Linked DNA regions of Methylosinus trichosporium OB3b. The protein of the gene in region 2 interacts with the protein of the main gene of each other region in a pairwise test. Links are inferred from orthologs where the notes say so. Each region holds a gene or a part of one and is shown on either strand. Other genes may lie near its edges. The genes, in order: CQW49_RS17825 and def.

Region 1 (15,564 bases), 300 kb from region 2 along the record:
GTCTCTTGTTCGAGCCCTTCGTCACCACCAAGACCCACGGTCTCGGGGTCGGCCTCGCGGTCTCGCGCGCCATTGTCGAGGCGCATTACGGCCGGCTCTGGGCCGAGTCCAACCCCGGCGGCGGCGCGATCTTGAGCTTCACCTTGCCGCTCGCCGGCGAGCATGGCGACGCGGCCTATGCCGAGGCGGAGTGAGGGGACGCGCCCCGCTCCAGGGCTGCGTCCTCCATTTCGAAGCCTCGGAAGAGCGAGCCTTCAGGCTCGCTTCTCGAGAAGCAAATCCACCCTGTGGATCAGGTCAGATACTGGCCGCCGTTGATCGTCAGCGTCGAGCCGGTGATGAAGCCGGCCTCGTCGGAGGCGAGGAACACCACGGCGCGGGCGATCTCCTCCGGCTCGCCGAGGCGGCCGACGGCGATATGCGGGATGATGTGCTTGTCGAGCACTTCCTGCGGCACCGCCTTCACCATCTCGGTGGCGATATAGCCGGGCGCGATGGCGTTGACGGTGATGCCCTTCGCCGCGCTCTCCTGCGCCAGCGCCTTGACGAAGCCGATGTCGCCGGCCTTGGAGGCGGAATAATTGGTTTGGCCGGCCTGGCCCTTCTGGCCGTTGATCGACGAGATCACGATGATGCGGCCGAAGCCGCGGTCGCGCATGCCGTTGATGACCGGGCGCGTGACGTTGAACAGCGAGTTCAGATTGGTGTCGATCACCGCGCGCCACTGCGCCAGCTCCATCTTGTGGAACAGGCGATCCTTGGTGATGCCGGCGTTGTTGACCAGAACGTCGACGGGGCCGAGGTCCGTCTCGATGGCGGCGAGAGCGGCGGCGCAGGCGTCATAGTCCGACACGTCGAACTTATAGACGGGAATGCCCGTCGCGTCCTTGAACTTGTTCGCCGCCTCGTCATTGCCCGCATAGGTCGCGGCGACATTATAGCCTGCCGCCTTCAGCGCCTTGGAAATCGCCTCGCCGATGCCGCGCGTTCCGCCCGTCACAACCGCTGTTCTGCCCACCTCGTCCTCCTTCATCGAATGTCAAAAAGCCGGACCGCGAGCCTCGAAGGCTCGCGGTCCGATATCTAGAGCGTGATCCGATCCGATTGGATCGCATCACGCTCTGGCATTTTTCGTTTGAGCGAATTCTGGTCGATCGAACGATGCCGTTCGATCGGAAAGCGCTCTAGCGCTCGATCGTCAGCGCGACGCCCATGCCGCCGCCGATGCACAGCGTGGCGAGGCCGCGCTTGCCGCCGCGACGCGCGAGCTCATAGAGCAGCGTCGTCAGGACGCGCGCGCCCGAGGCGCCGATCGGATGGCCGATGGCGATGGCGCCGCCATTGACGTTGACGATCGCCGGATCCCAGCCGAGGTCCTTGTTCACGGCCAGCGCCTGCGCGGCGAAGGCCTCATTGGCCTCGACGAGATCGAGATCGCCGATCTTCCAGCCCGCCTTCTCGAGCGCCTTGCGCGAGGCCGGGATCGGGCCGGAGCCCATCACCGACGGATCGACGCCGGCGGTCGCCCAGGAGGCGATGCGGGCGAGGGGGGTGAGGCCGCGCCGCGCCGCTTCCGCGGCCGACATCACGACCAGCGCCGCGGCGCCGTCGTTGAGGCCCGAGGCGTTGGCCGCCGTCACCGTGCCCTCCTTGGTGAAAGCCGGCTTCAGCTTGGCGACGCCCTCGAGCGTCACGCCATGCTTGATATATTCGTCCTGGTCGACGATCACGTCGCCCTTGCGGGTCGAGACGGTGAAGGGGACGATCTCGTCCTTGAATTTTCCCGCCTTCTGGGCGGCTTCCGCCTTGTTCTGCGAGGCGACGGCGAAAGCGTCCTGCTCGGCGCGGCTGATCTGCCACTTGGCCGCGACATTCTCCGCGGTGATGCCCATGTGGTAATTGTTGAAGGCGTCGGTCAGGCCGTCGACGATCATCGTGTCGACGAATTTGACGTCGCCCATCTTGGTGCCGGCGCGCATATGCGCGGAGTGCTGCGACAGCGACATGCTCTCCTGGCCGCCAGCGACGATCACGCTCGCGTCGCCGGCCTGAATCTGCTGGGCGGCGAGCGCCACGGCGCGCAGGCCCGAGCCGCACACCTGATTGATGCCGAAAGCGGTCTTCTCCTGCGGCACGCCGGCCTTGATGGCCGCTTGGCGCGCCGGATTCTGGCCTTGCGCGGCGCCCAGCACCTGGCCGAGAATGACCTCATCGATGTCGGCGGGCGCGAGCCCCGCACGCTCGATGGCGGCCTTCACCGCGACGGCTCCGAGCTCATGGGCCGGCGTCGCGCCGAACGCCCCGTTGAACGATCCAACGGCGGTACGCGCCGCGGAAACGATCACGATTTCCGTCGTCATGTCGATCTCCTGCTAGGTCGAGCTTGCGAGGCGCCCGCGGACGCCACTCGAGCGCACCTTGAGCATTTTGCGGCGAGGCTCGTCAAGCGCCCGCGGGCGAACAAATCGCCGCGCGCCCCTCGTGGAGATGACTTGCGGCGCGTCCCTCGCGCGCCTCGGCCGCATTCTCTCGCGCGATAAATCATGTTCTGATGCCGAATCGATAGGCGGCGTCCGGCGTCGCCACAGGGGAGGACAGAGCCAATGGCGCCACAAAAATTCGCGATCGCCGCCGCAGCGGCCGTGATCATCGCCGCCCTTCCGGCCCTCGCGGCCGGCGACGCCGCCCATGGCAAGCGGATCGCTCAGCGCTGGTGCGCCTCCTGCCATCTGGTGACCGACGGGCAGAAGCGGGCCATGGCCGACGCGCCGAGCTTCGCCGACATCGCCCATCGCCGCGAGGACGCCAAGGCGCTGGCCAATTTCCTCGTCGATCCACATCCGAAAATGCCCGACATGCATTTGTCGCGGCGCGAGATCGACGACATCGTCTCCTATATCCGCAGTCTCGACCCGCGCCCGCGCCCTCCGGAGCCCGGCATCGACAAAGACGACCGGCCGAGGAACGGGTAGATAGAGGCGGCGCGCCGCAGCAGTCCCGCGCCTCGTCGCGACTGCCGAGGACGAAGCTTTCGGCCCCACCGTTCTCGTTCGCCGGTTGCGCCGAGGAGCTGGCCGCTTCGGGCAGATCGAGCGACACGTCGATGTTGAAACGATTGTTTTCAAAGCAAAGCAGTCCTGCTATCTTTTAGCCGACGGGACCCGATGCTTTCGGAAGGTGCAGCATGGCCACACATGGGCGCGAGGAGCTTCAGCGCGTCGGTCGCGTGATTCGGGCGCGCGCGCACGCTTCGCTCATGTCGGACACGAAATGGCGAAAGCTGCTTTCAATATTGAACGAACCCGAGCGGCGGCTCGAATATTGCCTCGTGAAATTTATCGACGTTTCAGAAGAACAAAGAGTTTATTTCCCGATGGCTCTATACCCGCCGCGGCCTTGGGTCGACACTTTTGCGTGTTTCGGCCCGATACCTCTGCGGTCGATCGAATGGATGCTCATCCCCCGTATAGCCAAATACAAGAGGGGCAATCCGGGCGTTCCAGACGGAAAGCTTGAGCAGGACGTAGAATCAATCAAGAATATGATTGATAAGCTTGGAAAATATCCGGCGCAGATATCAGCAGCCGGTTTATTGATCATAGGGCATGTGACCGAGACCCTTCCTTGTTGAGGTGGGGCTTCGCCGTTTGAAAGCGGGATATCGATCGCTCGCTCCGAGGCTCACCGCCCCACCGGCGAGAACGTCGAGGACAGCCGCGCTGGACCCGGCCGGCGCGAGGCCCTAATCAGGCCGCATCGCCGGAGCCGGACCCGACATCATGGCCTATGCGGTCAAGGAGGCATTCAAGACGCTGCAGGGGGAGGGCCGCCACGTCGGGCGGGCCGCCGTCTTCTGCCGTTTTGCCGGCTGCAATCTCTGGAGTGGTCGCGAGATCGACCGGGCCGAGGCCGTCTGCCGCTTCTGCGACACGGATTTCGTCGGGACCAACGGCGAGGGCGGCGGTAGGTTCGAGACCGCCGCGGCGCTGGCCGCGCATCTTGCCGGCCTCTGGGGAGGGGAGCGCGAGCGGCGTTTCGTTGTCTTGACCGGCGGCGAGCCCATGCTGCAAATCGACGCGGCGCTCGTCGACGCTCTCCATGATGCGGGCTTCGAGATCGCGATCGAGACCAATGGGACGCGCGCCGCGCCGAGCGAGATCGACTGGATTTGCGTCAGCCCCAAGGCCGGGGCGCCGCTGGTTCAGAGTTCCGGCGACGAGCTGAAGCTCGTCTATCCGCAGCCGGGCGCCGAGCCGGAGCTGTTCGAGGGATTGGCCTTCGACCATTTCCTGCTCCAGCCCATGGATGGGCCGGAGGCGGCGCAGAATACGAGGGCGGCGGTCGATTATTGCCTCGCGCATCCGCGCTGGCGGTTCTCGCTGCAGACGCACAAGACGATCGGGGTGAGATGACACTCGAGTTCGAAGTCTATCGGGAGTTCTGCTTCGAGGCGGCGCACGCTCTGTGCGACCCGGAGCACCCGACCGGCGGAATCTACCGCAATCTGCACGGACATTCGTTCCGCGTGCGGGTGACCTTGCGCGGGCCGCGGGTCGAGGGCGAGGACTGGGTGATGGACCTCGGCAAGCTCGGCCGCCGCCTCGCGCTGCTGCGCGAGACGCTCGACCATTCCTTCCTCAACGAGCTCGACGGTCTCGGCAAGCCGACGCTCGAGAATCTCTGCGTCTTTATCTGGCGCGACCTCGAGGCCGACCTGCCGGCGATCTTCGAGGTCGGCGTGTTCCGCGACACCTGCAACGAGGGCTGCGTGCTGCGCAAGCGCTGACGTCGGGGCTCGACATTCCGACCGGTCGCGGCCATAACCCGACAGTCGACAGGTTGCGCGGTCAGCGAGCCTGAAGGCCCGCGGTCCGAGGGGCGGGAACTGGACCGCGAGCCTTCAGGCTCGCTTCGCCGCGCCGCCGTCGTGGCGGGGCACGAGGAGAACGTCCCATGGGTTTCAAGGTCGCCGTCGTGGGCGCCACAGGCAATGTGGGCCGCGAGATGCTCGACATTCTGGCGGAGCGCCGCTTTCCGGTCTCGGAAGTGGTCGCGCTCGCCTCGTCCCGCTCGATCGGGACGGAGGTGTCCTTCGGCGACAAGACGCTCAAATGCCGTCATCTCGACACCTATGACTTCTCCGACACGGACATCTGCCTCATGTCCGCGGGCGGCGACGTGTCGCGCGAATGGTCGCCGCGCATCGGCGCGCAGAGCTGCGTCGTCATCGACAACAGCTCGGCTTGGCGCATGGACCCGGACGTGCCGCTGGTGGTGCCGGAGGTGAACGCCGACGCGGCCGCCGGCTTCACCAAGAAGCACATCATCGCCAATCCCAATTGCTCGACCGCGCAGCTCGTCGTCACGCTGAAGCCGCTGCATGACGCGGCGAAGATCAAGCGCGTCGTCGTCTCCACCTATCAATCGGTCTCCGGCGCCGGCAAGGAGGGCATGGACGAGCTGTTCGCCCAGACGCGCTCCATCTTCGTCTCCGATCCGCTCGAATCGAAGAAGTTTCCCAAGCGCATCGCCTTCAACCTCATTCCGCAGATCGACGTCTTCATGGAGGACGGCTTCACCAAGGAAGAATGGAAGATGGTGGCCGAGACGAAGAAGATCCTGGATCCCAAGATCAAGCTCGTCGCCACTTGCGTGCGCGTGCCGGTGTTCATCGGCCACAGCGAGGCGGTGAACATCGAGTTCGAGAATCCGCTGTCGCCCGACGAGGCGCGCAATATTCTGCGCGAGGCGCCGGGCGTGCTCGTCATCGACAAGCACGAGCCCGGCGGCTACATCACGCCGCACGAGGCGGCGGGCGAGGACGCGACCTATGTCTCGCGCATCAGGGACGATCCGACTGTCGAGAACGGCCTCGTCCTGTGGTGCGTCTCCGACAATCTGCGCAAGGGAGCGGCGCTGAACGCGGTGCAGATCGCCGAGGTGCTGATGAACCGGAAGCTGATCGCGCCGAAGCAGAAGGCTGCGTGAAGGGGCTTCTGGTTTTTCGTGGCTGGCGTCTAAAGCGAGAGACACGCATAAAGATATCGGGCGGGCGCATAGGTCATGCTGATTTCTCGAGTCAAGCTTCAGAATTGGAAGAACTTCCAGCACGCAGAAGCGAGGCTCTTGGACGTGACCTATGTGCTCGGCGCAAATGCGACCGGGAAATCCAACCTGCTCGACGTGTTCCGTTTCCTGAGAGATATCGCCAAGGCTCAGGGCGGCGGCATCCAGAAAGCCATAGCCGATCGCGGGGGGCTGAAGAAGCTGCGTTGCTTGCACGCGCGCAGCAAGCCAGAGGTCGTGATAGAGGTTCATCTTTCTGAAAAATTCGATGATCCGACGCCTCTCTGGAGGTATGTTCTCGCGCTCAAATCTGAAAGCAGCGGCGCTAAGCGGCCGATCATTGCCGCTGAAGAAGTATACAAATTCGTCGATGGTAAAGAGAGCTGCCCGCTTCGACGACCCGACGAGAACGACCTTCTCGATCGGGAGCGGCTGACGCAAACCTCTTTAGAGCAAATTCAGACAAACTCCGAATTCAGAGAACTCGCCGATCAATTCAGCGAGATCGCTTATCTGCATCTCGTTCCGCAACTGGTCAAGTTCGGAAGCGCGATCGGCGGGCAGACCGTCGAAAGCGATCCGTTCGGTCAGGCCTTTCTCGAGCGGGTCGCCAAATCGAGTTCAAAAGTCAGAAGCTCCCGGCTGTCGCGCATCCAAAAGGCGCTGTCGGTGGCCGTTCCTCAGTTCGAGGAATTGAAATTCGTCCGCGACGAGATCACCGGACGTCCTCATTTAGAGGCCAAATATGCGCATCATCGCCCCGGTGCGGGGTGGCAGCGGGAGGACCAGTTCTCGGATGGAACGCTCCGGCTGATAGCGCTGTTCTGGCTTCTCATGGAAGGAGATGGCTTATTGTTGCTGGAAGAGCCCGAGCTTTCTCTCGACGAGGAGATCGTTCGCAACCTTCCGCGTCTGATCGAGCAGGTTCGCCGCTCGACGAAGAAGCGACAAAGACAGATCATCATCAGCACGCATAGTCAGGCGCTGCTCGATAACAAGAGCATCGATGGAAGAGGCGTTCTCCGTCTCCAGCGCGTTCAAGAGGGAACGATCGTTCAACCGCCCTCGGACGACGAACTCGTTCTGATGCGAGAAGGGCATTCGCCCGCCGAGATTCTGCTACCGAAAGCGCACCCAGAAGATTTGCATAAGATGGCGTTGAGCTGAGCCGATGCTGCTCGTCGCGACGGAAGACGAGTTGAGCGAGGCCGTGGTCTGTCGGCTCGTCATCGAGGCCGGGGGAAGCGAAGCAGGCGTTCGGGCCGTTCGCAAGAACGGCTATGGCTATCTTCGCCGAAGCATCGATAAGTTTTGCGAAACGGCGAGGAGAGCGCCGGTCGTCGTTCTCACCGACCTGGATGCGGCGTCCTGTCCGCCTGCGCTGATGCGCGACTGGTTCGGCGCGAAAGTTCGTCCGCCGAATCTCGTTTTTCGTGTGGCGGTTCGTGAGGTCGAAGCATGGCTGTTGGCGGACAGAGAAGGAATGGGGATGTTCCTTCACATTTCCCCGCAGAAGATTGATGCAGAGCCCGAATCTCTGCAAGATCCCAAGCAATATCTCTTGCGCCTCGCTCGCTCCGCGCCGAGGGACTTGCGCGATGATCTTTTGCCGATGAAAGGCGCCGCGGCGTCGCAGGGATTCGGCTATAATTCGAGATTATGTGAGTTCATTCGAACGAGTTGGTCGGCGGAACGGGCCTCCGGCCGAAGTCCGAGCTTGGCCAAGGCGAGCCGACGAATTCGTGAGGCTTTGACATGAGCCGACGCGTCATCGCCATCAGGGGTCGATGACGTCCGCCTCCGGCGCCAGTGTCCGCGTCGCCTCGTCGACGCTGCGGAACAGCCTTCCTTCGCCGAGAGTCTTCATCACGCCGAATCGCTGCAGCGCGTCTTTCGCGCGCACCGATTCGAGCCGGGCGATCGCGACCTCCGCGCCCGCGGCGCGGCAATCCATGATCGTCCGCGCGAGCACGCCCGCCGCGGTGTAATCGATCTCGACGATATTGCTCGCCTCAAGCACGACGAGCTTCGGGCGCGGCGCGCTCGCTTCGATGGCCTCGCGCAGCTCGCGTTGAAAACCATAGGCGTTGAGGAAGGAGAGCGGCGCCTGGAAGCCGGCGACCAGCACGCCCGCGAGCCGCTCGCCGGCTCCGTCGCCGCCGCAGGGCCACCAGATGGATGTGCCGGGCACGCGTTCGAGCCCGATGAGCCGCGTGCGCGTCGTCGTCCACACGCCATGCAGCAGCGACAGGAGAATGGCGAGCGACACGCCGGTCTGCACCGGCAGCGCCACCACCGCGGCCATGGTCAGCGCCACCAGCGCCAGCTCGGCGCGCGTCTTGCGGGCGATGTCGCGCATCACATGCAGGCGGAAGATGCGCGCGGCGATGAATAGCAGCACGCCGGCGAGCGCCGCTTCCGGCACATGGGCGAGCAGCGCGGCGCCGAAGAGGAGCAGCGCGCCGATAACGAGCGCGGCGACGATGGAGGAGAGCTGAGAGCGCCCGCCGGTCGCGGCGACGATCGCCGTTCGCGGCGGCGAGGCGTCGACGGCGAAGGCGCCGACGAGGCCGGCGGCGAGGCAGCCGGCGCCGACGCCGAGATAATCGCGATCGACATCGGGCGCGCGCCCTTCCTCATTGGGAAAGGAGCGCGAGGTCGCCGCCGTCTGCACCATGATCACCATGGCGATGATGATGGCGAGGCCGACGAGATGCGGAATATCCGCCGCCGCGATCTCGGGAAAGCGCGGATGGGGCACGTCGGTCGACACCGCGCCGAGCACGGCGACGCCGCGCCGCTCGAGATCGAAAAAGCGCACGGCGAGGCTCGCGCCGGCGAGCGCGAGCAGCGCCGCCGGCAGGCGCGGGGCGATCTTCTCGCCGAGGGCGATGGTCGCGAGCGCGCCGAGCCCGATGGCGAGAGTCGCCGGATCGACCTCGCGCCAATGCCTCGCCATTTCCTTCACCCGATAGAACTCATTGCCTTCGACGCTCGGCAGGCCGAGCAGCGCCGGCAGCTGCGAGATCAGAATATGGATCGCTATGCCGGCGAGAAATCCCGTCGTCACCGGAACCGAGAGGAGATCGGCGATCCAGCCGGCGCGCAGCAGAAAGCCGATGACGAGGATCGCCCCGACGAGGAGAGCGAGGAAGGAGGCGAGCGCCAGAAATTGCGGCGAGCCGCGAGCGGCCAGCAGAGCGAGGGCGCCGGCGAAGATCGGCGCGATGGTCGAATCGGCGCCCGACGACAAAAAGCGATTGGCGCCGAAGGCGGCGAAGGCGAGCGAGCCGGCGAGAAAGGCGAAGAAGCCGATCTGCGGCGGAAAGCCGGCGAGCCGCGCCGTCGCCATCTGCTCGGGAATGGCGATGGCGGCGAGGGTGACGCCGGCGGCGAGATCGGCGCGCCAGGCGGCGTGGCGGAGCGACGAGAACAGCGAGAATCCGCGCGCCGGCATGACCTTGGCTCCGGGAGACGGCTCGAGAGGCGGCCGCTCCGTCGCATCTAGGGCGCGGCGCTCCGTGGTCGACGGGCCCGCCGGCCCGCCACGCGCAAGCCGTTGGGCGCGCGCGACAATGCGCGCGTCACAGAGGCCTTCAAAATGGCCCAGAACTCGGCTATGAACTGATGAGTTCAGTCGCTCGGCGCGCTTTGCGGCGCACGCGTCGTTTCGGCTCCCGCCAGGAACTCGCCTTCATGTCCTTCGATCCGCTCGCTGTCGCCCTGCCGCTGTCCTTGCTCGCCTGGCTCGTCCATATGATCGCCTTTCACGGCGTCGGACTGGCGTTCGAATGGTGCGATCGGACGCGTCGGCTCGCGCGCTTCAAGACGCGCGATCTCGATCGCCTGAGCTATCGGCGGCTGCTGCCGCGCGTGCTGCTCAATCAGACGGCGATATTGCTGCCGGCCATGCTGGCGACGCAATATTTCGGCCTCGCCTTCGTCGGCTCGTCCGAGCTTTCGCTCGCCGGGGCGGCGCTGCTGCTCGCCGCCATGGGCGTCGGCCATGATATCGTGCAATACGCCTCGCATCGGCTGATGCATCATCCGGCGCTGATGCGCCCGCTCGGCCACACGCTCCATCACACGACCGGCGCCAGCAAGGCGATCAGCGCCTGCTATCAATCGGCGCCCGACTTCTTCCTCGAGATCACCCTGCCTTATCTCCTGCCTCTCGTTCTGGTCGGCGGCGGCGGCTCGAACATGTTGTTCCATCTCGTCGTGCCCTGCCTCGGCGCCTTCGGCGGACTCTATGAGCATTCGGGCTATGATTTCGGCGTCGCCTTCCGCGATCCGGCGGCGAGCGGCTGGCGCCGGCGGCTGAACGCCGTGCTCGACCATCTCACCTCCAGCATCGCGCATGGCAATCACCACACGCGCGGCAATGTGAGCTTTTCCGACGGCTTCGGCAGTCCCGGCCTCTGCGACACGATCTTTCGCACCCGCTGGGATCTCGTGCCCGAGCGCGCGCGCCAGCGGGTGCGGGAGGAGATGGCCTGACGGAAGATTACCGATCGAGCCGCCGCGCATCGGCCATAATCTCGCCCGATGCGGCTCGTCATCTTGCGTCGGCGGGCCGAGTGGCGCCGCGCGCCGATATGGTTTACAAAAATGCGAGCCCTGCGAATGCCGATGAGGCAGATGACATGCCGATGATTTCACGACCGTCAAGCCGTTTCGCCATCGCCCTTGCGGCGCTGCTCGCCGCCGCGCCGGCCCGCGCCGATATCATGGACAGCATTTCCAACGGCTTCGGCCTGTTCTCGGGTGAGAAATACAAGACCGAGCTGCTGCCCGACATTCCGGCAGAGGATATCTATAATCAGGCCCTCGCCAAGCTCGAGGCGAAGGACTACGAGACCGCGGCGAAGAAGTTCGGCGAGCTCGAGAAGCAATATCCCTTCTCGCATTGGGCGCGCAAAGGCCTGCTGATGCAGACTTTCGCTCAATATTCCAAGCCGAGCTACGATGATGCGGTCGCCTCGGCGCAGCGTTATATCGGGCTCTACCCGACCTCGCCCGAGACGCCCTATATGTACTATCTCGCCGGCATGTCCTATTACAATCAAGTGCCTGGCGTGATGCAGGACCAGGAGACGGCGCAGAAGGCGCTCGTCATCTTCAATCAGCTGGTCGAGAAATTCCCCAAGTCGGAATATGTCGCCGACGTCAAATACAAGATCCAGGTGGCGCGCGATCAGCTCGCCGCCAAGGACATGTCGGTCGGCCGCTTCTATCTGACGCGCAAGAATTATCCGGCGGCGGTCAACCGTTTCCACGACGTGCTGGCCAAATATCAGACGACCCGCCACGCCGAGGAGGCGCTCTATCGTCTGACCGAGGCCTATTTCGCTATGGGAATCGTCAACGAGGCGCAGACGGCGGCCGCCATTCTGGGGCATAATTTCCCCGATTCGCAGTGGTACAAGGACGCTCACGAGCTGCTCGCGACGGGCGGCGTGGCGCCGCAGGAGCATCAGGGCTCCTGGCTCTCCAAGATCGGCAAGACGCTGGGCGCCAGCTGACCGGAGCGACGGTCGGCGAGCGCCGGCAGTGAAGTAGTGCGCTCATGCTCGTCCGTTTGTCCATTCGCGACATCGTTCTCATCGATCGGCTCGATCTCGACTTCGCGTCGGGGCTGACGACGCTGACCGGCGAGACCGGCGCCGGCAAATCCATCCTGCTCGACGCCTTTCTGCTGGCGCTCGGCGCGCGCGGCGACGCCGCTCTGGTGCGCGCCGGCGAGACGCAGGGGCAGGTGACGGCCGTCTTCGACCTGCCGCCGCTGCATTCCGCTCATGTCGCCGCGCGTGAGTTCGGCCTCGACACCGGCGAGGAGATGGTGCTGCGCCGGGTGCAGACGGCGGACGGACGCACGCGCGCCTTCGTCAACGACCAGCCGGTGAGCGCCCAGGCGCTGCGCGCCATCGGCGCCGAGCTGGTCGAGATCCATTGCCAGCACGACGACCGCGCCCTCGTCGATCCGAGCGCGCATCGCGCGCTCGTCGACGCTCATGGCGGCCACACCGGCCTCGCGGCCGAGACGCGCGCGCTGCATGGCGCGCTGCAGAAGGCGCGCAAATCTCTGGCCGAGGAGGAGGCGCGAGTCGCCGCGGCGCGGGCCGAGGCCGATTATCTGCGCCATGCGGTGGAGGAGCTGGAGGCGCTGGCGCCGCAGAAGGGCGAGGAGGCCTTGCTCGCCGAGCGGCGCCAGTCCATGCAGCGGTCGGAAAAAGTCGCCGGCGATCTGCGCGACGCGCTCGCGGCTTTCGCAGGAGAGCGCTCGCCGGCCTCGGAGATCGCCGCGGCGTCGCGGCGGCTGGAGCGGCGCCTGCCGCAGGCCCCGCAGCTGCTGGAGCCGCCGGCGCGGGCGATCTCGGCGGCGCTCGACGCGCTCGGCGTCGCCGAGCAGGTGTTGGAGCAGGCGCTCGCCGACGCCGATTTCGACCCGCGCGAATTGGAGCGCATCGAGGAGCGTCTGTTCGCGCTGCGCGGCGCCGGGCGCAAGCATCAGGTCGCCGTCGACGATCTCGCCGCGCTGGCCGAGCGCTTTTCCGGCGAGCTCGCGGCGCTCGACGCCGGAGAAGCGCGCATCGCCGCTCTGGCGCAGGAGGTCGAGCGCGCCGCCGCCGCTTTTGCGCGCGCGGCGGAAAAACTGTCCGCGGCGCGGCGGGCGGCGGCCAAGAAGCTCGACGCGCAGGTCGATGCGGAGCTGAAGCCGCTGCGCCTCGACGGCGCGCATTTTCGCACCGAGATCGTCAGCGATCCGACGAATGGCGGGCCGGACGGATATGACCGGGTCGAGTTCTGGGTGCAGACCAATCCCGGCTCGCGGCCCGGCCCGCTGGTGAAAGTGGCCTCGGGCGGCGAGCTCGCGCGCTTCATGCTGGCGCTGAAGGTCGTGCTGGCCGACCGCGGCTCGGTCCCGACCCTCGTCTTCGACGAGATCGACACCGGCGTCGGCGGCGCCGTGGCCGACGCCATCGGCCAGCGCCTCGCGCGGCTCGCGCAGCGCGCCCAGGTGCTGACGGTGACGCATGCGCCGCAAGTGGCGGCGCGCGCGAGCCGTCATTTGCGCATCGCCAAGAGCGCGGCCGGCGCTGGCAAAAAGGCCGAGGCCGGCCGGGTCGCTACCCGCGTCGCCGAGCTGGCGGCGGCCGAGCGGCGCGAGGAGATCGCCCGCATGCTGGCCGGCGCGACCATCACCGACGAAGCCCGCGCCGCCGCCGCCCGGCTGCTGGAAGGGGCGGGGTGAGCGGAAGACGAGGGATCAGAGCCGCTTTTCCGTCCAGCACGCTCGGCCATGCACAGCGAGCCGCTCGACATCCTGTCGCCGAACATGCTCCGGGTCGTATCTTCTATTGTCGGAGATGAGCAAAATGGAGCCGTCGATATTCCGGCGCACGCGCTCGAGGCGTGCTTCGCCGTCCAGCGTCACGAGGTAGATCGCGTCGCCGGCGATCTCTTTTCGGGTGCGGTCGATCAGAACGAGAGCGCCGTCGTCGATCGTCGGCTCCATCGAATCGCCCACTGCGCGCACGAACTCGACCTCGCCCGCGCCGAGGCCGAGCCGGCGCAGCAGGGCGCGCGGAAACGGCAGCTTCTCGACGAGGGCGCTGCGCGAATCGGCTGGCTCCGCGACTCGCGGGCGCACATGCGAATGCGGGATCATCGCCATATCCGGGCCTGCCGGCAAGGGCGGCGGCTCGCCTTCCTGCTCGAATACGGGCGCGCCGCGATCGAGGACGAGCCAGTCGAGCGAGACGCCGGCCACTTCCGCTATGCGTCCGAGCTTCTCGGCCGACGCTTCGCTCTGCTCCTTGATATAACGGCTATAGGTGGAGGCCTTGACGCCGGATTCTCTCAGCACGCGCGCCGAGCCGCCCGCCAGCTCGACCGCCTGCGCCAGTCTCCTGGCGAGGCCGCTCCTGTCGAATACGGGTCCCTCATCCGTTTCCGGCACATTCCGTCTCGATTATGGTTGACATCTTTCTCCGGATACGGGAAACTCCGTCGTATTCGGCGAAATGTGGTTTATGCATATATGGTTAGCATGCAAGTTTCGGCGTGTCACGGTGACGGGACGCATCGGGTGAAGGACTACAGCCCCACGGCCCTCGTCCTGAGGAGCCCGCGAAGCGGGCGTCTCGAAGGACGTCGCCGGCAGAAGCCTTTTGATTTCGTTCCGCGGCCGTCCTTCGAGACGCCGCTTGCGGCGGCTCCTCAGGACGACGATTGAGGAGTTTTTCCTACACCCGATCGCCTTGGCGCGTTTGGGCGGCGCGGCGGAACGATCGCCGCGGCTAATGGTATGGCCCCGTCGGGCGAAACCGCGTCCGGCGATTACCGGAGAATGGTTGCGTGAGACAAAATGGTCATGTGCGTTCTGTCGAGCTGCGCCGCATCGCGGCGACCCTGGCCCAGTCCGGACAGATGGACGACGCCGCGGAGCTGAGGCGCGCGGCGGATCGGCTCGAAGAGGTGGAAAGCGGCGTCGCGCTGGACGCCGCGGCGATCGAGAGCCGTTTGCCGCAGCAGATCCATGCGCGGTCCGCCGGCATCGGCGACGTTCTGCTCGACATGCACAGCTCCACGCTGAGCGGATTGTCCGACGACGACGACGTCGAGGGTTACGTCGACTTCATGACTCTGATTTGCCTCTCCGCAGCGGCGAGCATATCGGTCTCCGGCGCGCGGTCCGATGGGCGCATCCCGTCACTCCCGGATTTCCTCGCGAGCGCCCGTGAACGATATTTGAACGCCGTCATCGTCAACGCCTGGGTCGAGCGGTCCCGGGAAGAAGCGGAGGCGGCGACGTCGAGAAGGGAAAGCCGCGCGCCAACCCGGAGTCGACAATCGTGAACGCGGCGGTTACGGTCCATCTCGGGAGGGCCCAGAATGAAAGTAGCGATTCGCGCCGTAGCGGCGCTCGGGTTGGTCGCGCTCGCCGGTTGCAGCAGCGCTCCGCCGGATACGGGCTTCGTCGCCAAGGCGCCGGACGAGCCCATTCCGCCGCCGGAGCCGATCACCCTCACGCCGCGCCAGAAGCTCGAAGCCAGCATCACGCGCAAGGCCATCGCCTACGACATTCCGGAATCGCTCATTCACAGAGCGGTGCGCCGCGAGAGCAATTACAATCCCGCCGCCAAGAATGGTCCTTATTGGGGCCTGATGCAGATCAGCTATCCGACCGCCCGCAGCGTCGGCTATAATGGCCCGGCCAAGGGCCTGCTCGACGCCGAGACCAATCTCAATTACGGCGTCGCTTATCTCGCCAACGCCTATCGCGTCGCCGAGGGCGACATTTCCCGTGCCATCAGGCTCTATTCGACCGGCTTTTATTACGAGGCCAAGCGCAAGGGTCTGCTCGGCGTCATGCGCGGAGCCGATTCCACGCCCGAGAAGGTCGCCGCCGCCGAGACGAGCGCCGCGCCATCGGCGAAGTGAGCGCGGCAGCGCAGGGCGATCAGTGAAGGAGCCCTCGTCCTGAGGAGCCGC
Region 2 (15,486 bases):
TGAACACTGCGGCTGTCGCCACCGGCGCGCCGGGATTGAGCAGGACCGCTGGCAGCGGCGGCAGAGAGAGCGCCGCGCCGACCGCCTCGCCGGCGCCGCGCATGAAGCGCGCGCGCGGCGTGAGGCACACCGGCACGTCCGATCCCGTGGCGCGCGCCGCTTCCATCAGCCGCGGATCGTCGGCGGAAAGGCCGTTGGCGGCGGCGAGGAGGCGCAGCGCCGCGGCGGCGTCCGAGGAGCCGCCGCCGATTCCGGCCGCGACCGGCAGATATTTGGTGAGCCGAAAAGCGCCGAGCGTGAGGCCGGGGACGCGCTCCGCGAGCCGCCGCGCCGCCCGCAGCACCAGATTATCGTCGCCGACGCCAGCCGCGGCGGCGGTCGGGCCGTCGACCGCGAGCGAAAGCTCGGGGCCGGGCGCGAGCCGCAACGCGTCGCCGCCGCCGGAAAAGGCGACGAGGCTCTCGAGCTCGTGATAGCCGTCCGCGCGGCGGCCGAGGATATGAAGCGTGAGATTGATCTTCGCGGGGGCGCGCGTCGCTAGCATCGAGCGGCTGTCCATTCCTTTTCGGCAGGCGGACGATCCGCTCCTTTCGCGTTGGTGAACAAATGGTTCGCGCGTCGTCCCTCGCAGCCATGTTAGGCGTTTTCCCGCGGCGCGACAACGGCGAACATCCGGCTAAGGCGGCGCTGGCGCGCGTGAGGAGATGTCCAGTTTAAGCGCGACGAAGCGAGCCGCCGCGAAATATCGAAAGATGCCGCCCCACGGGCGCTGGATTGCTTCGTTACACTCGCAGTGATGAGGCTCACTTTCGTCGTCAATAGATACCGCCGCCGCTCGGCTCCCGCTCGCCTGCCGCTACCATCGCCCGCGAAATCAGCCTATGCTCGCGGCCGAACGCCGCGCCTCGATTTGACGAAGCGCGGGCGCAATCCTATCTCGGCGGCAGGACCGCAAGCGACCAGGCGCACCAATGGCCATTCGACCCATCATCACCCTGCCCGATCCGCGCCTGCGGCTCGTCTCCGAGCCGGTGGCCGTGATCGACGCGGAGATCCGGCAGCTTCTCGACGATATGCTGGAGACCATGTACGACGCGCCGGGCGTCGGCCTCGCGGCGATCCAGGTCGCGGTTGCCAAGCGCATCCTCGTCGCCGACGCGACGCGCGGCGACGAGCCGAAGAATCCGATGGTGTTCATCAACCCGCAGATCGTCTGGGCGTCCGAGGAGCTCGGCGTCTATCAGGAGGGGTGCCTCTCCGTTCCCGATTATTTCGAGGAGGTCCAGAGGCCGGCGCGGGTGCGCGTCAGCTTCCTCGATCGCGAGGGCGCGACCTGCGAGATCGAGGCGGACGGCCTGCTCGCCACTGTGCTCCAGCATGAGATCGATCATCTCGAGGGCGGGCTCTTCATCGATCATCTCTCGCGTCTGAAGCGCGAGCGCGTCGTCAAGAAATTCGTCAAGGCCGCCGCGCGCGCGCAGCCGCCGGTGGCGGACAAAGTCGAGGCGTAAACAACGCCATGCGCGTCGTCTTCATGGGCACGCCCGATTTCGCCGCGCCGCTGCTCGAGAAGATCGTCGCCGACGGTCACGAGGTCGTCGCCGTCTACACGCGCGCGCCGGCGCCGGCCGGGCGCGGCATGGGGCTGAAGCCCTCGCCGGTGCATCGGCTGGCCGAGTCTCTGTCGATTCCCGTGTTCACGCCGAAGAATTTTCGCGGCGAGGAGACCTTGCGCCTCTTCGCCGCCCATGACGCAGATGTCGCAGTGGTCGCGGCCTATGGGCTCATCCTGCCGCAGGCGGCGCTCGACGCGCCGCGTCTGGGCTGCCTCAATCTGCATGGCTCGCTGCTGCCGCGCTGGCGCGGCGCGGCGCCGATCCAGCGCGCCGTGATGGCGGGCGATTCCGAGAGCGGCGTGATGGTGATGAAAATGGAGGCGGGGCTGGACACTGGCCCCGTCGCGGCGACCGCGCGTGTTCCCATCGGCCCGGATATGAGCTGCGGCGAACTGCATGACGCGCTCGCCATGGCCGGCGCCGAGCTGATGACCGAGGCGCTGCGCGATCTCGAGCGCGGCGCGCTCGTCTTCACGCCGCAGCCGGATCAGGGCGTCACTTATGCGCAGAAGATCGACAAGAACGAGGGGCGGATCGACTGGCGCCTCCCGGCGCGCGCCCTTCACGATCTCGTGCGCGGGCTCTCGCCCTTTCCCGGCGCCTTTTTCGAGAGCGACCTCGGCCATGGCGTCGAGCGCGTGAAAGTTCTGCGCACGAAGATCGAGGAAGGGAAGGGCGCGCCCGGCGAAGCGCTGGACGATCGCGGCCTCATCGCCTGCGGCGAGGGCGCGCTGCGCCTCGTCGAGGTTCAACGCGGCGGCAAGGCCCCCATGCCGATCGAGGCGTTTTTGCGCGGGCGCCCGCTGCCGCGGGGTCAGGCGCTGTCATAGTTCGAGGGCGCTCGTGGCAGGGGCGCTTCCTTGTCCCACGAGTGGGAGAAGGAATGCGCGTCGAGAATCGGCTGATCTTTATCGTTTCAGCAGCCGCTCGAAATAGTCGAGCTCGTCGGCCGGTCGCTCGGGCTGGCCGAGGCGGCGGCGCAGCTCTTCCTGCACGCGGCGAGCGCGGACGGCGGGCGGCAGGCCCAGCGGATCGAGCCGGGCGCGCGAATCCTGGGCGCGTCGGCGCCCGCTCGGCCGGCCGAGCGGATCGGAGTCCTCGCCTTGGCCGAGACCGGCGCGGCGGCCGCGAGACGGCCCCTCCTCGCCTTCGCCTTCGCCCTGCATCCGCTCGGCGAGCTGATCCGCGCCGCGCCGTAGCGCCTGCAGCGCGCGGCCTTGCGCGTCGACGGCGCGGCCCCGGCCCTCGCCGGGCGCGCCCAGCGCCTGCTCCGCCTCTTTCATCGCCTGCTCGGCGTCGGCGAAATCCTGCGGCGCCGGCTCGCCGGACCGGCGCAACCGCTCCTGCTCCTTCTCCAGCCGGTCGCGCAGCGCGCGCTGCCGGCCGCGCGTCTCGGCCTCGGCCGAGGGCCGGCCCTTGGCGCTCTTCTGCTCGGCGCCATGGCTCGTCTCGTCGCGCAATTGCTGCTGCTCGCGCGTCAACTTGTCGATCTCGTCGAGCGCATGACCCATCGCCTGGGCGCGCGGATCGGGACGGCCGGCCTGGGCCGGCTGCAGATTCTCGAGCACGTTCTGCAGTTCGTCGAGCAGTCTTTGCGCCTCGGCGAGATCGCCGGCGCGCTCCGCCTTCTCGATCTCGTTCAGCATGGATTGCAGCTCGTCCTCGCCGATGGCGCGCGATTGCGCGTCGTGGTCCATGGCCTGCGGCGGCGCCTGCTTGTCGCTTTTCGCGAGGCTGTTCAGAAACGCCTGCATGGCGCTGCGCAGCTGCTCGGTGAGGCGGGCGATCTCCTCCTCGCCGGCGCCGCGGGCGAGCGCCTCGCGCAGTTCCTGCTGCGCCGCGCGCAGCTCGCGCTCGGCCTCGCCGGCGTCGCCTTCCTCGAGGCTGAGCGCCATTGCCCATAAGAGATCGGCGGCCTCGCGCAGATCATCGTCGTCTCGGGCGCGCTCGAGCCGGTTCTTGGCGGAGTCGACGCCGAGATAAATGGCGGAGGGCGTTTCGAACAAAGCGGCGCCCAGCTTCAGCGCGTCGAGCGCCACGAGGGCGCGCGAGGCGTGGTCCGGGTCGAGCGCGATATTGCGCCGCTGCTCGGCGAGCGCGCGCGCCAGCGGCTGGGTGAAGCGGCGCTGCGGCAGCACCGTCTCGACCGGCTCCGAGACGCCCTGATTGCCGCCCTCGTCATGGGCGACGAGGCTCAGCAGCACGCGGGCGCCGGCCCAGGGGTGATCGGAGACGTCGACCGTCGCCTTGGCCTCGCCGAGCCCGGCGGGGGAGGGCGGCAGAGCCAGTGGCAGGCGCGGCGGCGGATAGAGCGAGCGCGGCGGCCGGCCGGCGGCGGGCGGCAGAGCCGCGGTCGCCTCGGCGGCGGCGACGCCATAATCATCGTCGGTGCGGTAGGAGAGCGTCAGCGAGCCGCGCGCCGAGCCGCGGGGCGGGTCGACGAGCGCGATGGTCGGCGGACGGTCGGGGATGACGGAGAGATCGAATGAGCCGCCGCCGCGCAGCGACAGGGTGGCCTCGCCGTCGAGCTTGAACGTCTCCTCGCTCTCGCTCGCCCCCGGCCGCGCCGGCCGCTGCGGCAGCGGCGTGAGGCCGGCGCCCGCCGCGGCGACGCCGCGCCCGCCGAAGCTGCGCACCACCAGAGTGGAATGGATTGGCGCGGCGACGCGCGCGCCGCCGCGCGGCAGCACGACGGGCGAGCGGCCGGTATAGGCGGGCGGGTCGAGCCAGGCGTCGATCCGCGCGCCGCCGTCGGCGCCGGCCGAGTCCCAGTCGAAGGCGGCGAGGAGCCGCGGCATGCGCTCCGGCCCGGCGACGAAAGCGGCGGCGATGGCGGCGACGAGCGCGGCGGCGCGCAGCGCCAGCGGATCGAAGCGCGGCAGGCCGGGCTCGGGCCGGGGCGGGGCGAGCGATGTGAGCTTGTGCTCGAGCCGCCGGCGATGCAGATCCCACAGCGCGCGCGTCGGCGCGTCGTGCGCGCCGGCGAGACTGTCCTCGAGCGAGGAGGCGAGCCGATGCTCGGCGCCGGGAGCCGCGTCCAGCCGCGCCATCGCCTGCGCGCGCCGCGGCGGGCCGCGCAGCGCCTCGCGCAAAAGGACCCATGCGGCCGCGGCGACGAAAGCGGCGACGCCGGCCATGCGCAGGCTCGGGCCGAGCTCCCGCCACACGCCCGAGAAGGAGAGGGCGAGGAAGAAGAGCAGCAGGGTGAGGAGCGCCGCCGCCACGCGCGCGCCCCGCTCGAGCGCGAGCGCGGCGAGCGCGCGCCGCACGAGGCGCTCCAGCGCCGGCGAGGCCTGGGGCCGCGAAGGGTCTCGTTTCCGGGCGAAGTTCATGACGCCTGCTCCATGGCCCGTCCCGCCGGCGGCGGCGATCTGCGACATCTAGCGCGCCACATGCGGCGAGGGCAGGGCGCGCGGTCCGGCCGCAGTCTACGCCGGTTCGGCGCGAGGGGCGAGCGGGAGCGAAATTTCAGCTCGCCTCGACATAGAGGGATTCGAGCCGGCGACTCGGGCTGTCGCAGAGCAGCTTCGGGTCTGCGCCTTCGCCGAAGGCGCGTTTTTCGACCTTGGCGAACCCGGCCCCGAGCAAAGCGAGCCGCAGAGTCTCATGGTCCCAGATGAACTGGTGTCCGTGCTCTCTGAAGATGCGATTGACGCTGATGATCGGCGTGACGAAGGGAAAATTCGCGGCGTCATATTCGGCATAGGGCATGCTGGAAGCGCCGCCGGCCAAGTGCTTGGCGTATTCCGACAAATACAGCTCGCCGTCAGGAACGACGACGCGCAATGTCCCGCCGGCGCGCAGAACCCGGCGGGTTTCCGCCAGCAGCGCCAGGGCGTCGGCGAAGGCGAGGTGCTCGAGCATATGCTCCGTGAACACGCCGGCGAAGAATTCATTGGGGAACGGCAGCCCATGCGTCACATCCCAGCAGATGTCGACGCCGGGGGCCCATCTGTAATCCAAATTGCAGAAATCGGGGAGGGCGTTGGCTCCGCAGCCGATATCGAGATAGCCCCCTCTTTTCGTCTCATTCGCGAGGGCGGCGCTGTTGCGAACGGCTCTCTTGCGAATAGCGGGGCCGACAAGGACATCGATCGCGGCCAGCACCTTGTCGTAGCTGAAGATCGATCGACGGAAATCGATTTTCGTGTGTGAAAAATCCAGCATTGCAATGACTCTCCCGGGCTTTCGGAGCCGCGACGACGACAGCGCCGTCAATATGCGTAAGTATCGACGAAGCCGCCGATCGAGCCGCTCCGGCGCCCCGACCAGGGCTTCACAAAAACGGCTTGGAGCATAAGACGCCTGGAAAGATTGGCAAGATCGCGAGCGAACGGGTGATGGTCCCAGAGCCACACTCGGGCGTTCGCCGCATCGACGATCTCATGCGGCGCGCGAAGCGACCATTGCGCCGCCAGCTTGTCAGGAAATATATATAATTCGTAATTATTTCATGTATTTATATTATCATCGGGGCGACAAAACCTAAAACTGCTCATAGCCAACAAGCGCGCCGGTGCGGTAGCGTTGATCCAAAACTCTCGCTTCAGTGAACCGTAGCCGATCCGCTCGAGGTAGGTCGAAATGATCTCTGGGGTAAGGCGATCCCTTTTTCGACGAGCAAGGTACAAGTCAGTCTCTTCAAACGGAAATGGATGACCATTCTCGAAGAAGACCCAACGCTCTCCGTCACGCATGCTATAGACTGTGCGAACATTTTTTCCATCCTCGAGGACACGGATCGCGTTTCCTGGATATAACAAATCGGGGCGAGACACATCAAACTTAAAATGCGCTCCAGGAATAAGCTTTGAAATGCAGAATATCATCGACGAATATCCGTCTGTCACACTGCTGACAAATAATGTTTTCTTTCCATCGTTTCCATCCACCTCACTCAACAAAATTCCAACGTTAATAGAAGGATATCGCTTTGGGCCGTCCGGTGAATCGTATATAATTCTGACATCCCGGTGCACATCCTCATCAATTTCAAATATGTTTTCCCATTGAGCGCCCTGTCTCCGTATCATTTCGCGCGCCACATGCAGATCGCAAGGTATGATGGAGAAAGTAAAGTTCTCGTATGCGGTGAGGATACTCATCTGTTCGGTTGACCGATGTATTTTGTCGTGACGTCGCAGTTTGGGTCGTTGCATGAAATTCTATCCTTCTGCCTCTGAAGGCGTGCATTGTTGCGGCCAACCTCCAGCACATGCCGTCGCGCTCGTGAATCGGTCCACTGCAGATCCGGGCGATTGCTGCCGACTTTGTTTCCCTCCGCGTCAACTTGGGCCTGATTTTTACGAATATCTCTCGCGCCTTCCGCCTTTATCTCCGCCACTTTATCGTCGATTGCCTTATTATGATCTGCCGCTCCATGCGGAGCCGAATCCCCCTCATTTGGAGGAGGGGGAGCAGAAAGATATCGATCTCCCTGAGAAACTGCAATTGTCCTCGTTCCCCACCAAGTTCCGATCGCAGCTACGGCAGCACTGCACAAAGAACTTTGAGCACATGTCAGAATTCCAACAGCAATAGGGTTATTCCCGGTCGGATCTGTGAGGTTGAGCGGGTTGTTCTTCGCATAGGCATAGGTGTTGATCCCGCCGTCGAGCCCGATTGGGTCGCTCTGGACATAGCGGCCGAGGGCGGGGGAATAGTCGCGGAACCCGTTATTGTGCAGGCGCGTCTCGGAATCGTAGATCTGGCCCGGGAAGCGCAGGTCGTGCGAGAAGCCCGCGGCCGCCGTCGGCGTTCCATTGCCGAACGGGTCGTGGTCCCAGAACCACACGCGGGCGTTCGCCGCATTGACGATCTCATGCGGCGCGCCGAGATGATCCGGCATGATGAAATAGACCGCGCCGCCCTGCAGCGTCGCCGCCGGCAGGTCGCCGAGCCAGACGATCTCCTCCGTCGCCGCGCCGCTCGCGTCATAGGTCCCGATGATATGGCCGGAAAGGTCGTAGACATATTCGACCAGTCCGCTGGCCCCGTTCTTCGTCACGCGCTGGCCGAGATCATTGACGCCATAGCTCGTCGTCAGCGCGCCGACCTTGGCCGCAACGAGGCGATTGCGCGCGTCATAGCTCAAGGAGAACACGCCGGCCTGGTTCCGCAGCCCGCCAACCTGGTCCCAGACAAAGGATTGGGTCGTGCCCGAGCTGTACGTCACATCGCTCATACGATTGCTGGTCGGCACGATCGTATAGGCGGCGTCCCCGGCCGAGGTGCGGTTGCCCGTCGCGTCATACTCATAGAGGATCGAATTCGAGCCGCGGACATAGCTGGTCAGGCGGTCGTTGACGTCATAGGAGAAGCTCTTGACCGCAAGGTTGCTTTCCGAGATCGACGTGATGCGCCCGCCGGGGTCAAAGGCATAGGTCAGCCTGTTGCCGGTCGGGGAGGTGATTGTCTTGATGCGCCCGTCGAGATCGAATTTGCGGACATAGGAGCCGCCGCCGGAAACATTCGGATCCCAAGATGTGACGAGCCCGAAGGGGCCGTAGGAGATCGCGCCGATCAGCGTCGACCGCGTCGTCCCGTCCGGTTGCTGGAGGGTGATGGCGCTGACGCGCCCGATGCTGTCGTAGGAATAGAGAAGCTTGAAACCAGACGGATAGGTGTGGCCGATGAGGCGCCCGTTGGTCGCGTGATAATACCATTTCGTCGTGAACGAGACGGCGCCGATGGTCTGGGTCTTCTGCACCACATGGCCGAAGGCGTCATAGGCGAAGCTGGTCGTTCCGGTGGAATCGGTCATGGAGGTGAGGCGACCGATCCCATAGTCGCCCTGGTCATAGACATAGGTCGCTTTGGAGCCGTCGGCATAGGTCGCTTTCACCACCCGGCCCAGCTGGTCATAGAGGTAAGTCGTCGTCTGGCCGAGAGCGTCGGTCGAGGTCAGCACATTGCCGGCGGCGTCATAGGTCTTGGTGGTGACATGCGTGTCGGGGCTGGTGATTTTCTCCCGCAGGTCGAGAAAATTATACGCGTAGCGCGTCACCAGACCGCGCGGGTCGGTGACGCTGGCGAGGCGGCCGTTGGCGTCATAGGCGTTGCGGATCTTCCTCGCGTCCGGCCACCGGGTCTCCGTGAGCCGGTTCTGTTCGTCATAGGTGAAATTCGTGACATTGCCGTTCTTGTCTTTCGAGCTGATGACGCGGTCATTGGCGTCATACCAGGATTTCGAAGCTTGGCCCGCCGCGCCGAAGTCTTCGGACAGGCGCTCGTAGCTGTCGTAGGTGCGGCTGTGCGTCCGAAGGAGCGCGCCGTTCGGATCGAAGACCTCTTCTTTGATCCGACCACCAGCGGCATCGAGCGTATAGATGCGGTGGTTGCCAGCTCTATCGCGCATGTCGGTGAGCCGGTGCGCTCCGTCATAGCCGAAGTCCTGCCCGGCGCCCGAAGGTTCCCGAACCTTAATCAACTGGCCGGCCTTGTCGTATGTGTAGGTCGTCGTCTGCCCGAGGGTGACGCGCGAGGTGATCTGGCCGCGGAAATTATAGGTCAGCGTCGTGACGACGCCGTTCGGGTCTTGGATCGTCAGCGGTCTGCCATTGGCGTCATAGCTCGTATACGCCGTGACATGGCCGCGGGGATTGGTCTCGCTCGTGAGATTGCCCATGGCGTCATAGGCATATTTTGTCACTCGGCCCAGTGGGTCCGTTGCGGTGAGTACTTGGCCGAATGTGTTGTAGGTGTAGGAGCGTGTGCTCGATGAAGACCCAGAAGCGACCGTCTCGGTGAGCAGATTTCCCTTGGCGTCGTAGGTGAAGGTGGTTTCACGCTGATAGTCGGATATTTTCGCCGGTAGGCGGAAATCGGTGCGCCATTCCGTCGTGATCGTGCGCGAGACCGCCGTTCCGGCGGCGACCGTTTTGGAAGTGGGCAGATGACGGGCCCCATCGTAGGCGATCGTCGTCCGATTGCCGTTGAAGTCAGTGTAGCTGGTCAGATTACCGTGGTCATCATAAGTTCTCGCGTCGCTCAGCACTGTGGGGCAAGTGGCGCAAATACGCCGTCGTACTTCGAGCGTCTTCGCCAAGTCGTCGATTTTCACGAAGTTGAAATTTTTCACGGCGCCGAGCGGCGTCGTGACCGTGACAGAGTTCGATGGCAGGCCGCTGTAATCCAGGCTGTACTTTCCTGCTCCGTCTCCGCTCTCCGTAGAAACAGCGTGTCCAAGCTGGTCATAAGAAAAATGCGCATAATTAGAGCCGTTCTCGTCCAATACGTCTGCCAGCAAAGAGCGGTCATATTGGTAGTATCGCTTTGACTGATCCGGAAACTGAACCATTTTCAGTTGGAAGTTAGTCCAGTCAATTTCGTATCTGTAGACGCCCCCGTCCGGCGTCCGAGCCTCCGAAATTTGGAATGACGCTCCGTTATATGTGAATGTCAGCGTACGACCGAAGACGTCGCTAACTGTCGAAAGACGCTGCAAGCCGTCATATCCGATCGCAATCTTGACGCCTGTGCGATCAGTGACAGAGATAAGCTGTCCAGATGTGTTATATATTTCGGTTTCATCTTTATCGGTGATTAGTCTGTATTCCTCACCGCCACCACCGCCCTCCAGCCGGTAGCTGGAGTTGGCCGGCGCAGACCACGGCTCGGGGCCGGTAACCCAGACGGTCCTCTTGAATTTTAAGATTCGTCCGTCGTCGCGCGTCACGAGAGCGGTGTGGTATTCGACCCAATTGCGTATGTCTTTTGTGAGGGTTATCGAGCGACTGTAGGAAGAACTCCATGTGTCTCCGAATGATGGCATCTGACTGAAAGGGTCGCGCTGGCTGTTGTAGTAGCGGGCGAGCACGATTGGGAAATTTCCGGCCGTCGTATAATCGGTTTCTGTCCAAAACGAGTTGCCGGTTGCGTAATTGATCCGACCGTCGATGTAGGTGGTCTCAGAACTATCCTCGATGAAGCTCGTGAGCGCCGTGGTCGGACGCGCGCCGGCCGCGACACGGCAGGGGGGGCTGTCGCATTCCACACCAAGGTCTTCACCACCGACAGTCTCCGCATACGCGGACCCAATCACCGGGATCGACCACAAGGAGCTGCGCGTGTGACTGTCGCCGGGAAAGCCGAGCCCAGACATCAAGGCGCCGAAAACGATCGCGACAAGAAGCTCGAATCGTGAAATCCTTTTTTTCATATAACTGGCCTCCGAAATTTGCTGCTGAAACTGCGCGCTAAATGCAAAAAAAGTTTTTCAGAGTAGAGCGTCGCCGACCAGCTTGACCTCCACTATGAAGACTCGCCGCTCGGCTATTGTCAAGTTCATGTTCGAGTTCATGGCTCCACGCCGCCGCCGCTCGCGCCACGAAGCCGCGTCTCGAGCGCAACCCGGTTGCGAATCCTTAACCAAGTCGTGCGAAGCCTCGATCGATCGCGCCTGCGGCGGGGCGGGTTCGAGCGTTAAGCCGAAAGTCTGGGTTTGGGAGACTTCGGATCATGTCGAGAGTTTGTGCTGTGGCGCGTCGCCGCGGGGTCGCCTGCGTTGTTTCTGGTTTCGCTGCGGCGTTCGCCGCGTCCGCTCTCTGGCTCGAGCCGGGGCCGGCGCTGGCGTTCGGCGAGGATGTGGCGCTCCAGCCAGAGCCTCCCGCCGCCGAGGCGCCGCCCGCGCGCAAGGCGCGCCGGCGCGCCAAGCCTGCGGCGCGCGAGAAGCGCGTCGAGGCGCCCAGTCCGGATCGTCCGCTGTTCGCGGTGATCTCGATCGGCAATCAGAGCATCTCCATCTACAATCACAACGGCCTCGTCGAGCGCTCCATGGTCTCGACCGGCATGCCCGGCCATCCGACGCCCGAAGGGATGTTCACCATCATCGGCCGCGAGCGCATGCATCATTCCAACCTCTATTCCAACGCGCCCATGCCGTTCATGCAGCGCATCACCTGGTCCGGGGTGGCGATGCATCTCGGAGTCGTGCCCGGCCATCCGGCCTCGCATGGCTGCATTCGTCTGCCGGGCGGCTTCGCCTCCAAGCTCTGGGGCCTGACGCGCATCGGCGAGCGCGTCGTCATCTCGCCGCATGAGGTGGCGCCGACCGAAATTTCGCATCCTTCGCTGCCCTCGCCGAAGATGCAGATCGAGGCCGCGGCGGAACCCGCGACCGACGGCGCGACCGTGAGCGACGCGAGCGAGCCGAAGCTGCTCGATCCGCGTAAATTCGCCGACAGGCTGATCGTGAAGGCCGCCGCCGACACGGCCGCGGCCGCGCAGGCGGCCAAGGACGCCGACGCCGCCATCGCCGGCGCCCGCCAGAATGTCGCGCGCGCCGCGGCGGATCTGCGCGCGGCCGAAGCGGCGCAGGCGAGCGCCAAGAGCAAGGCGGAAGCGGCGGCCAAGAGCTTCGAGACGGCGCGCACCGCCGCCGAGCGGCCGGCGGTCGCCTCGGCGACGCCCGAAACAGCGCCGGTGAGCGACGGCAAGGCCGAGGCCGCCAAGGAGGCGGCGGCGGTGGCCAAGACCTCCGCCGAGGCCGCGCTCGCCGAGGCGACGACGCAGCTCGACGCCGCCAAGGCCGCCTCGGCCGCCCGAGCCGCCGAATTCTCGGACGCCGTGCGGCGCTCGAAGGAGGCGACCCTCGCCGTCGCCGCCGCCAGCAAGGCGGAAAAGGATGCGCGGCTGCGCACCACGCCGATCTCGGTTCTGGTCAGCAAGAAGGACCGCAAGGTCTATGTGCGCCAGGGGCTGACGCCGCTGTTCGAGGCGCCGGCGACGATTCGCGACCCGGAGATGGCGCTGGGCTCGCATCTCTTCATCGCCACGGCGACGGAGAATGGCGGCAAGGATCTGAAATGGTCGGTGGTCTCGTTGCCGGCGCGCTACGCCGAGGCGCGCAGCGAGCGCCGCAAGAAGGGGCTGGTCGAGGAGCGCTCAATATCGCGCGGCCCGGCGTCGAGTCCCGCCGAGGCGCTGGACCGCATCGAGATCGCGCAGGACGTCCGCGACCGCATCGCCGAGCGCCTGTGGCTCGGCGGCTCGCTGATCGTCTCCGATCAGCCGCCGAGCGTCGAGACCGGCGCCGTCGGCACGGATCTGACGGTGAAGCTGCGATGACCTCATTGCATCCCGCGAGTCCGGCTCGGGCTCGCGGGACGGCTATGCGGCACGCTGATTGCTTCGTTCTGCTCGGCCGAGGACCGGCCTTCCGAACTCACCAGCATGAGCAGAAAAATCGATGGAAAAGACGTTCATCCGTGAGACCTCCGACGGCCGCAAGGTCGAGGTCATTGGTCCTTTCGTCTGCATCGACGGCCAGCCGGTCGCCGAGGGCGTCGTCGAGGTCAAGGATCATCCCAACAAGCGCGCCATTCTGCATACGCTCCCCAACGCCGCCTTCATGGCCGGGCCCGTCGTGCTGACGGCCGAGGAGGCCTCGGTGGTGCGTGGCGCGCTGTTGATGGCCAAGCCTTCGCCGACCGATCCGGTCGCGATCAACGACCAGCTGCGCAAGGCCGTCAACGCCCGCAATCGCGAGGCCGGCATCGAGTGAGCGGGGCGCCTGCTCAATAATCGACGGCGACGAGATAGAGCCCATGCGGCGGGGCGACCTGGCCGCAGCGGGCGCGCTCTCGCGCCTCGAGCGCCGCGCGAAGATCGGCGGCGCTCCAGCGGCCGGAGCCGACATGCTCCAGCGAGCCGGCCAGCGAGCGCACCTGATTGTGCAGAAAGGACCGCGCCGAGGTCGTGATCTCGATCAGCGAGCCCTCGCGGCGCACGTCGAGCCGCTCCAGCGTGCGGATCGGCGATTCGGCCTGGCATTCGGTCGAGCGGAAGGTCGTGAAGTCGTGGCGGCCGACCAGAAGCTGCGCCGCCGCATGCATCGCCGCGGCGTCGAGCGGGCGCTTCACATGCCACATGCGGCCGCGCTGCAGCGTCAAAGGCGCGCGGCGATTGTCGATGATGTAGCGATAGTGACGGCGCACCGCCGAAAAACGCGCCTCGAAGCCCTCGGCGACGCCGCGCGCCTCCAGCACGGCGATCGGGTCGGGACGCAGATGGGCGTTGATCGCGTCGCGCAGCCGGTCGGCGCGCCAGTCGCGCGTCAGATCGACATGGGCGACCTGTCCGAGCGCATGCACGCCGGCGTCGGTGCGGCCCGCTCCATGCACGACGCGCCGCGCGCCGCTCTCGAGCGCCGCGACCGCCTCCTCGAGCCGCTGCTGGATCGAGACGCCATTCTCCTGGCGCTGCCAGCCGACGAACGGGCCGCCGTCATATTCGATGATGAGCGCGAAGCGGGGCATTGAGCAGGGGGAGCTGGAAGAGAGAGGCCGGCGTCGGCCTCTCTCGAATGTCGTGAATGCGTCAGCCGGCTTTGATCTCGGCTTTGGCGGTCTCCAGCAATTCGTCGAGCGTGCGGCGAATCTGATGGTCCGACTGCGCGACGCCCGCCGCCTCGAAATCGGCCTTCACCTTGGCGAAGACCAGCTCCGTCGCATCGGCAGAGGCCTCTGCGGCGACGAGCGCCGCGGCGTAGCTCTCGGCCTCGGCGGCGCTCTTGCCGAGCTGCTCGGCCGCCCACAAGCCGAACAGCTTGTTGCGCCGGGCCTCGGCGCGGAATTGCAGCTCCTGCTCGTGAACGAAGCGCTTCTCGAAGGATTCCTCACGCTTATCGAACGTGCTCATCTGGACCTCGACTGTTTCGGCCGCCTCGCGAGAAGCGCTCGCGAGGCATGCGCCCTATATTCGGATTTAGGGTGGAATGCTAATGACGTTCACCCCGATTGATAAAAATTCAGTCAAGTTGTAACCGCTCGCCGATTCGGCTAGACTCCCGTCGCGGGTTGTAACCGCCGCCGGAAAGGGATAGGACCCCGTTCCATCCGCGGCCGCTGCGAACGCCGCTCCGGGTCGACGTCCTACCGCCGCAAGGCGGGCCGGCGACGCCGCCGAGAGCCGAACCGAGGGAGCCACGGCCCGACAGATGGACTTTCTCAAGCCCCGGTTGATCCCCATGAACCGCCGTCGCCGCATTTACGAGGGCAAGGCCAAGGTCCTCTATGAGGGGCCCGAGCCCGGAACCTTGATCCAGCACTTCAAGGACGACGCCACCGCCTTCAACGCCAAGAAGCACGAGGTGATCGACGGGAAGGGCGTGCTCAACAACCGCATCTCGGAATTCATCTTCCAGCATCTCAACGACATCGGCGTGCCGACGCATTTCATCCGCCGGCTCAATATGCGCGAGCAGCTGATTCGTGAGGTCGAGATCGTTCCGCTCGAGGTGGTGGTGCGCAATGTCGCCGCCGGCTCGCTGTCGAAGCGCCTCGGCATGGAGGAAGGCACGCAGCTGCCGCGCTCCATCATCGAGTTCTATTACAAGAACGACGCGCTCGACGATCCGATGGTCTCCGAGGAGCATATCACCGCCTTCGGCTGGGCGACTCCGCAGGAGATCGACGACATCATGGCGCTGGCCATTCGCGTCAACGACTTCCTCTCCGGCCTCTTCCTCGGCGTCGGCATTCGCCTCGTCGACTTCAAAATGGAATGCGGACGACTCTGGGAAGGCGACATGATGCGCATCGTCGTCGCCGACGAGATTTCTCCCGATTCTTGCCGGCTGTGGGACATCAAGTCCAACGACAAGCTGGACAAGGACCGCTTCCGCCGCGACATGGGCGGCCTCGTCGAGGCCTATACGGAAGTGGCGCGCCGCCTCGGCATTCTGCAAGAGAACGAGGCGCCGCGCCCGAGCCAGCCCAAGCTGGTACAATAAAAGGCGGAAAGATCGAGCGCGCTTCCTTCTCCCGCTTGCGGGAGAAGGTGGCCTCGCGAAGCGAGGTCGGATGAGGGCGCCTCGGGTTTAGTGGATTGCTTCACCGAAATTGACGGGAGCCTGAAGGCCCGCGGTCAA

What was found.
Region 1: the proteins of def (region 2) and CQW49_RS17825 interact in binary tests that used the Escherichia coli proteins (3 or more experiments, as listed by UniProt). The link is inferred for Methylosinus trichosporium OB3b from one-to-one orthologs.

The regions. Positions count from the first base shown.
Region 1 is NZ_CP023737.1:3,748,938-3,764,501, forward strand. The notes cover bases 4,152-6,970. They hold CQW49_RS17825 (aspartate-semialdehyde dehydrogenase), read left to right. Parts: upstream 4,152-4,953; coding sequence 4,954-5,988; downstream 5,989-6,970. Other genes in these bases: queE (7-carboxy-7-deazaguanine synthase), read left to right, coding at 4,152-4,412; CQW49_RS17820 (6-pyruvoyl trahydropterin synthase family protein), read left to right, coding at 4,409-4,786; CQW49_RS17830 (AAA family ATPase), read left to right, coding at 6,133-6,970. Also shown: CQW49_RS17795 (PAS domain S-box protein), read left to right, coding at 1-194; phbB (acetoacetyl-CoA reductase), read right to left, coding at 293-1,018; CQW49_RS17805 (acetyl-CoA C-acetyltransferase), read right to left, coding at 1,185-2,360; CQW49_RS17810 (c-type cytochrome), read left to right, coding at 2,604-2,972; CQW49_RS24750 (DUF6678 family protein), read left to right, coding at 3,185-3,631; more of queE, read left to right, coding at 3,780-4,151; more of CQW49_RS17830, read left to right, coding at 6,971-7,233; CQW49_RS17835 (DUF4276 family protein), read left to right, coding at 7,238-7,825; CQW49_RS17840 (SulP family inorganic anion transporter), read right to left, coding at 7,844-9,523; CQW49_RS17845 (sterol desaturase family protein), read left to right, coding at 9,763-10,566; CQW49_RS17850 (outer membrane protein assembly factor BamD), read left to right, coding at 10,713-11,591; DNA repair protein RecN, read left to right, coding at 11,636-13,321; CQW49_RS17860 (XRE family transcriptional regulator), read right to left, coding at 13,337-14,029; CQW49_RS17865 (hypothetical protein), read left to right, coding at 14,428-14,928; CQW49_RS26180 (lytic transglycosylase domain-containing protein), read left to right, coding at 14,965-15,513.
Region 2 is NZ_CP023737.1:4,051,698-4,067,183, forward strand. What follows is about bases 1-2,741. They hold def (peptide deformylase), read left to right. Parts: upstream 1-971; coding sequence 972-1,511; downstream 1,512-2,741. Other genes in these bases: CQW49_RS19185 (4-(cytidine 5'-diphospho)-2-C-methyl-D-erythritol kinase), read right to left, coding at 1-544; fmt (methionyl-tRNA formyltransferase), read left to right, coding at 1,520-2,446; CQW49_RS19200 (TIGR02302 family protein), read right to left, coding at 2,525-2,741. Also shown: more of CQW49_RS19200, read right to left, coding at 2,742-4,996; CQW49_RS19205 (class I SAM-dependent methyltransferase), read right to left, coding at 5,085-5,783; CQW49_RS24785 (hypothetical protein), read right to left, coding at 6,068-6,775; CQW49_RS19210 (RHS repeat-associated core domain-containing protein), read right to left, coding at 6,718-10,776; CQW49_RS19215 (L,D-transpeptidase), read left to right, coding at 11,076-12,683; CQW49_RS19220 (hypothetical protein), read left to right, coding at 12,805-13,119; tRNA pseudouridine(38-40) synthase TruA, read right to left, coding at 13,133-13,873; CQW49_RS19230 (DUF1476 domain-containing protein), read right to left, coding at 13,935-14,255; purC (phosphoribosylaminoimidazolesuccinocarboxamide synthase), read left to right, coding at 14,554-15,348. UniProt on the Escherichia coli protein: Removes the formyl group from the N-terminal Met of newly synthesized proteins. Requires at least a dipeptide for an efficient rate of reaction. N-terminal L-methionine is a prerequisite for activity but the enzyme has broad specificity at other positions.